DNA from 3 places in the Pseudomonas sp. NPDC098747 genome. Region 1 is predicted to be linked to each of the others. Evidence: predicted binding sites of a transcription regulator. Region 1 holds the regulator's gene; each other region holds the start of a gene.

Region 1 (2,201 bases):
CACCATCAGCACTGGCAGGTGCTTGAGTTTTTCATCGGCGCGCACGTGGCGCAGCAGGTCGATACCGGTCATTCCCGGCATGTTCCAGTCTGTTACCAGAAAGTCGATGTTGCCGCTGTTGAGAACCGGAATGGCAGTGATGCCATCGTCAGCCTCGACGGTGTTGGTGAACCCCAGATCGCGCAGCAGGTTCTTGATGATCCGCCGCATCGTTGAGAAGTCATCAACGATGAGGATTTTCATGTTCTTGTCCAATTCGACCTCCAAGCAGTCTTAAACGCGCCCAGCACCTGGACGCGCCATTTCATTCAATCCGGCGTAGCACTCGAAGACTGTCTGGAGCACAACAGAGCAAGACCGGTGCCGTTCATCAACCGCACCAGCCTCGTTCGCAGTGTCCCCACACTGCCTTCAGCGCGCTCGCCACTCCCCCAAACGCCCCCGCAAACGGGCCGCGCACTGGCTGTGTAACTGGCTGACCCGCGATTCACTGACGCCAAGGACTTCACCGATCTCCTTGAGGTTCAGCTCTTCGTCGTAGTACAGCGCCAACACCAGTCGCTCACGCTCCGGCAAATTGGCAATCGCGTCCGCCAATGCGGCCTGAAAGCGTTCATCTTCCAGATCGCGTGACGGCTCAAGATGAGCGCTCGCGCCATCCTCGTGCAGCCCTTCGTGTTCGCCGTCCTGCAACAGGTCGTCGAAACTGAACAAGCGGCTGCCCAGGGTGTCATTCAAAATCCCGTAATAATCGTCGAGACTCAATTGGAGTTCGGCCGCAACCTCGTGATCTTTAGCATCGCGGCCGGTTTTAGCTTCAATCGAGCGAATTGCGTCGCTGACCATACGGGTATTGCGGTGAACCGAGCGTGGCGCCCAGTCCCCTTTGCGCACTTCGTCGAGCATCGCGCCGCGGATTCGAATGCCCGCGTACGTTTCGAAACTGGCGCCTTTGCTGGCGTCATATTTGGTCGAAACTTCGAGCAGGCCGATCATCCCGGCCTGGATCAGGTCCTCGACCTGCACACTTGCCGGCAACCGGGCCAGCAAGTGGTAGGCAATGCGTTTGACCAGTGGCGCGTAACGCTCGATTAATTCGTACTGCGCATCACGTGCCGACTTCTTGTAGTAGTTCATACCGCTTGCGGTCATATGACAGGCCCTGCCGTTTGCTGCACGAGGCGCTCGACGAAGAATTCAAGGTGACCGCGCGGGTTGGCAGGCAGCGGCCAGGTATCGACCTTCTGTGCGATTGCCTTGAACGCCAGGGCGCACTTGGAACGCGGAAAGGCTTCATAGACCGCACGTTGTTTCTGCACTGCCTTGCGCACGCTTTCGTCATAAGGCACGGCGCCGACGTATTGTAGGGCCACGTCCAGGAAGCGATCCGTGACCTTGGTCAACTTGGCGAACAGATTGCGCCCTTCCTGCGGGCTCTGCGCCATGTTGGCCAGGACACGGAAGCGGTTCATGCCGTAATCGCGATTGAGCAACTTGATCAGCGCGTAAGCGTCGGTAATCGAAGTCGGCTCGTCGCAGACCACCAGCAACACTTCTTGCGCGGCGCGTACAAAACTGACTACCGAGTCACCAATACCCGCAGCGGTGTCGATGACCAGTACGTCGAGATTGTCGCCGAGGTCGCTGAAGGCCTGAATCAGACCGGCATGTTGGGCCGGGCTCAGATGAACCATGCTCTGGGTGCCCGACGCGGCTGGCACGATGCGAATCCCACCCGGGCCTTGCAACAGAACGTCGCGCAACTCGCAGCGGCCTTCGATCACGTCGGCCAAGGTGCGTTTGGGCGTCAGGCCCAGCAGAACGTCGACGTTCGCCAGTCCCAGATCGGCGTCCAGCAGCATGACCCGACGGCCAAGCTCTGCCAGCGCCAGAGACAAGTTCACTGACACGTTAGTCTTGCCGACTCCACAAATGACTCCGGTCACCTCGATCACCTGTACGGGATGCATGCTGCCCATGTTATTTCTTTACCTTGTCTTGCATAGACGGAGGCCACATTACTGGCTGCGCGTTCACAAACGGAACAATGCATGGCAGACCATCGATGTAGGTACAAAAACTGTTCATGATTACCTCAGCCTACCTGCTTGGTCGGGCTGTGATAGATATCAGCGAACATGTCAGCCATGGCTTCTTCGCTGGGTTCTTCCTGCATTTGCACGCTGACGGCGCGGCTGACC
Region 2 (2,201 bases), on a different contig from region 1:
TGAATCTCTTCCCAGTTCATGTTGACGATGCGCTCCACCGAGCGGACCAGGAAACCCTGGGTCTTGGTGTTGTACTCCGTGATAATCACGAACGGGTTGTTCTTGTCTTTTAACGCACCGGAGCCGGTCGCCATTGCCAGATCAAGGATCGGAATGGTCGCCCCCCGAATACTTGCCACCCCGCACACGACAGGACTGGACTTGGGCATCAACGTCAGCGACGGGCATTGCAGCACTTCCCGAACCTTGAACACGTTGATCCCGTAGAGCTGCTGCCCGTCAAGACGGAACAACAACAGCTCCAGGCGATTCTGCCCTACCAGTTGCGTGCGCTGGTTCACCGAATCCATTACACCAGCCATGCCAGACTCCTACACCAACGCCAAGTGTTGTTGCGACGCACATTCATTGCTAAACGGCACGGCGCTTGCTTTTTAACTCGTATGAACGCTCAAACGACATTTTTCCGACGCCTGACATCTTCCCTCCGCAGAGGGCTTTGCGCGGTGTCCGCCATTTGCTGCTGTTTCGCTGGCAGCCCTGCCGTTGCTGATGCGGTTACCATGCCTGACATGCTTATCGGCGTCACCCAGGGCTTTCTTGAGTTCACCGTAGAAGACTATCTGGCAACCAGTCAAACGGAAGGGCGCTACGAAATCGAAGTGAACCAGCTCGACCCCCGCATGCGCATGCCTATGTGCGACAAGGAATTGACAGCATCACTTGAGAGTCCGGCACGTCCTTTGGGCCGGGTAACGGTCAAACTTCGCTGTGAGGGCGCCTCCCCCTGGACCGTGTTCGTACCCGCTCAAGTCCGCCTGTTTCGCGAGATTGTGACCACTACCCGACCACTCAAACGCGCCGGAATTATCGAGCCTCAGGACGTGACCTTGCGCGAACGCGATGTCAGCACAATCAATCAAGGTTTTTTGACGTCGGTAGACGACGCGATCGGACAGAAATTAACCCGACCAACGGTAGCCGATCAGGTCATTACCCTGGTGCATCTGGAACAGGCAGAAGTCGTGCGCAAAGGCGATCAAGTCGTCATCACCGCCCGCAGCGGTACGATGGCCGTGCGCATGCCCGGCGAAGCCTTGGCCAATGGCGGCTTGAGAGAACAGATCCGGGTGAAAAACCTCAACTCGCAACGGGTCATCAAGGCGCAAGTCACCGCGCCGGGCCAAGTGGAAGTGGCGATGTAAACGGTGATGGAAAACTGGCGCTGACCCGAGCTGTTCCCTAAACTGTGCCGCAGCAGGACTGCGCGCAAGCTCATTGATAAATGAGTCTAAAGTTTTCCAGGGAATAGCCGAAAACATGGCAAGCGTCCAAATTCCCAGAGGTTTTTATCATGGTCATCGATTTCAGCCGTTTGAACAGCTCCTCGTCACTTACGGGCAGTACGCGTACCAGCAACGCCAAGGAAAACGCCGAAACCGGCACCTCCGCGCCGCTGAATACCCCGGCCGAATCGGCCGGTACCGCAAAAAGCGGGGAGTCGGTACACCTCAGCAATGAGGCTCAACAGTTGCAGAAGGTCACTGACAAGCTGCGCGATCAGCCTGCTGTCGACAAAGCCCGCGTGGCCGAGTTGAAAGCCGCGATTGCCGATGGCAGCTATAAAGTCGACAGCAACCGTGTAGCCAGCAAACTGCTCAACTTCGAAGCCCAGCGCTAGGCCTTCGCCTGCGCCAGGCTTTTGGACGCTTAAAACCCAAGGCCAGCCATGCACGACACTAATTTACTGCAACTGATCAACGACGACTTTGCTCCAGCTCAACAATTGCTGGAGTTACTGCAAACCGAAGCCCTCGCTTTGCATGGTCGCGACATGCCCTTGCTGGAAGAAATTCTGGCGCGCAAACAGGCATTGATCATTCTGCTTGAACAGCATGGCCGCAAGCGCAGCGAAATCCTCGCCAGCCTGAACCTGCCGACTGACCGCACGGGCCTCGAGCAACTGGCCAGCCAGTCGAGCATTGGCGAGCAGTTGATGACGCAGGGCGATGCCCTCACCGACCTCATCAGCCAGTGCCAGGCAGCCAACGTCAAGAATGGCCAGTCGATCCAGATCCAGCAGGCCGCGACGTCCAATCAGCTGAAAATCCTCACCGGGGGCGAACCGCCAGCGCTTTATGACGCCAGCGGCACTTTCGCCAGACCCGTCAAGCCGCGCACCTTCAGCCAGGCGTGAGCCA
Region 3 (2,201 bases), on a different contig from region 1:
TCACCTCGTTGATCGCGGTGGCCACCAACTCCATTTGTTGCGACTGCTGCTGGCTACGTTGCTGGGCCTGCGAGGCATCGTTGCCCAGTTCGCTGGACGATTGACCGAGCGCGCTGGCCGACACCTGCAACTCACCGATCACCCGGCGCAATTTGGCGGTGAACGCGTTGAAGTGATGAGCCAGTTCGGTGACTTCATCCTTGCCGTGGGTATCGAGGCTGCGGGTCAGGTCACTTTCGCCGCTGGCGATGTTGGCCATGGCGTTCACGGTTTCCTGCAAGGGGCGCACGATGCTGCGCGCGATCAGGATCACCAGCAGAGCCATGATCACGGCAATCGCCAGACCGATAACGCTGGCCTTGATCATCTGGCTCTTGAATTCGGCCTGCACGTCGTCGACATAAACCCCGGAGCCGATTACCCAGCCCCACGGTTCGAACAGTTTGACGTAAGAGGTTTTCGCCACTGGCTCACTTGCGCCGGGTTTTGGCCAGCGGTAGTCGACCATGCCGGCGCCCTTGGACCTAGCAATCGCAACCATCTCGTTGAACACCGCAAAGCCGTCCGGATCGCGGATCGCCGAGAGATTCTGGCCTTCGAGCTTGGGGTTGGTCGGGTGCATGACCATCACAGGCGTGAGGTCGTTGATCCAGAAGTAATCACTCTGGTCGTAACGCAAGCCACGGATGGCGGTGAGGGCCTGTTTCTGCGCGGCTTCCTTGGTCAGCGTGCCGGCGGTTTCCAGGTCGTGATAATAGGTCAGCAGCCCGCTGGCAGTCTGCACCACGTGCTGGGTTTTCTGGGCTTTGGCGTGATACAGGTCATCATGGATCTGCTTGAGCATCAACACGCCCAAGGTCAGCAACATGACCACCGCCACGATCAAGATGAGCCACAAGCGTCGGCTGATCGACACACTGCGCAAGCTGTTCATAACGCTGTCACTCCGGATTCTTTTTCTTGTAATTAACGACCGCCAGCATCCAACCACGATTTCGTGAGCGGGCATACGCGACCCAAGTCGTATAACGCGGCAGCGCTATTAAGCCTTGTCTGTTAGGATTTCGGCCCCGCGCGTGAAAACCTGAATCCAAGTTGTTATTTCACGGAATTTTGATCCTTTCGTAGGGATCCTGTGCGTGCGGAATCGGTCCAGCATTAACCAGCTACGCTGATCGCAGTGAACGTAAAAATACTATCGGGGCATGCCGGCGTGCATCGCTCTTTGGGGGATTGATGGATCTTTGGACCGCCTTGCAGGCATTGATACTTGGAGTTGTAGAGGGGCTGACGGAGTTTTTGCCCATTTCCAGTACCGGACACCAGATCATTGTTGCCGACTTGCTCAACTTCGGCGGCGAACGGGCCATGGCGTTCAACATCATTATTCAGCTCGGCGCGATCCTCGCGGTGGTCTGGGAGTTTCGCCGCAAGATTATCGACGTGGTCATCGGCTTGCCGACCCAGCCAAGTGCACGGCGCTTTACCGCTAATCTGCTGATCGCCTTTTTGCCGGCGGTGGTGTTGGGGGTGATTTTTGCCGATCTTATCCACGAATACCTGTTCAATCCGATCACCGTTGCGGCGGCGTTGGTGGTGGGCGGCGTAATCATGTTGTGGGCCGAAAAGCGCCAGCATGAAGTGCATGCCGAAACGGTCGATGAGATTCGTTGGAGCGACGCCCTGAAAATCGGCTTCGCCCAATGCCTGGCGATGATCCCCGGCACTTCGCGTTCCGGCTCGACGATCATTGGCGGTCTGCTGTTCGGTTTGTCGCGCAAGACGGCCACCGAGTTCTCGTTCTTCCTCGCCATGCCGACCATGGTCGGTGCGGCTGTGTACTCGGGCTACAAGTATCGCGATTTGTTTGTGCCGGCGGACTTCCCGGTGTTTGCCATTGGTTTCGTCACCGCGTTTGTCTTCGCGATGATCGCGGTGCGCGGCTTGCTCAAGTTCATCGGCAGCCATAGCTATGCGGCATTCGCCTGGTATCGGATCGTGTTCGGTCTGGTGATTCTGGCGACGTGGCAGTTTGGCTGGGTGGACTGGTCGGCGGCCAAGGCATGAATGATTCCAACGCACGCCGCCCGGAAGGTCGGCCGTCCGGCGGCAGTATTCAGAACCTGAAACTGAAGCTGGTCGTCCTGTTGATCGTCTGCGCGTTGCCGTTGGCAGGATCGCTGTCGATGTGGCTGAGCGGA

The links. Region 1 encodes FliA, which starts transcription of late flagellar genes. Its sites were predicted from a motif close to CTAAAGTTTNNNNNNNNNNNGCCGNTAA; they were not measured.
Region 2: the regulator FliA is predicted to act here: its motif matches at 1,292-1,319, upstream of flgM (flagellar biosynthesis anti-sigma factor FlgM).
Region 3: the regulator FliA is predicted to act here: its motif matches at 1,062-1,089, upstream of ACIQVE_RS07345 (methyl-accepting chemotaxis protein).

Annotation. Positions count from the first base shown of each region.
Region 1 covers NZ_JBIWAL010000035.1:47,222-49,422, forward strand. Annotated here, with positions in the region: gene ACIQVE_RS19955 (chemotaxis response regulator CheY) at 1-243, opposite strand, end outside; gene fliA (RNA polymerase sigma factor FliA) at 412-1,152, opposite strand; gene fleN (flagellar synthesis regulator FleN) at 1,149-1,979, opposite strand; gene flhF (flagellar biosynthesis protein FlhF) at 2,096-2,201, opposite strand, start outside.
Region 2 covers NZ_JBIWAL010000070.1:12,915-15,115, reverse strand. Annotated here, with positions in the region: gene ACIQVE_RS26375 (chemotaxis protein CheV) at 1-362, opposite strand, end outside; gene flgA (flagellar basal body P-ring formation chaperone FlgA) at 444-1,205, shown strand; gene flgM (flagellar biosynthesis anti-sigma factor FlgM) at 1,355-1,681, shown strand; gene ACIQVE_RS26360 (flagella synthesis protein FlgN) at 1,730-2,197, shown strand.
Region 3 covers NZ_JBIWAL010000008.1:46,080-48,280, reverse strand. Annotated here, with positions in the region: gene ACIQVE_RS07345 (methyl-accepting chemotaxis protein) at 1-934, opposite strand, end outside; gene ACIQVE_RS07340 (undecaprenyl-diphosphate phosphatase) at 1,237-2,067, shown strand; gene ACIQVE_RS07335 (DUF1294 domain-containing protein) at 2,064-2,201, shown strand, end outside.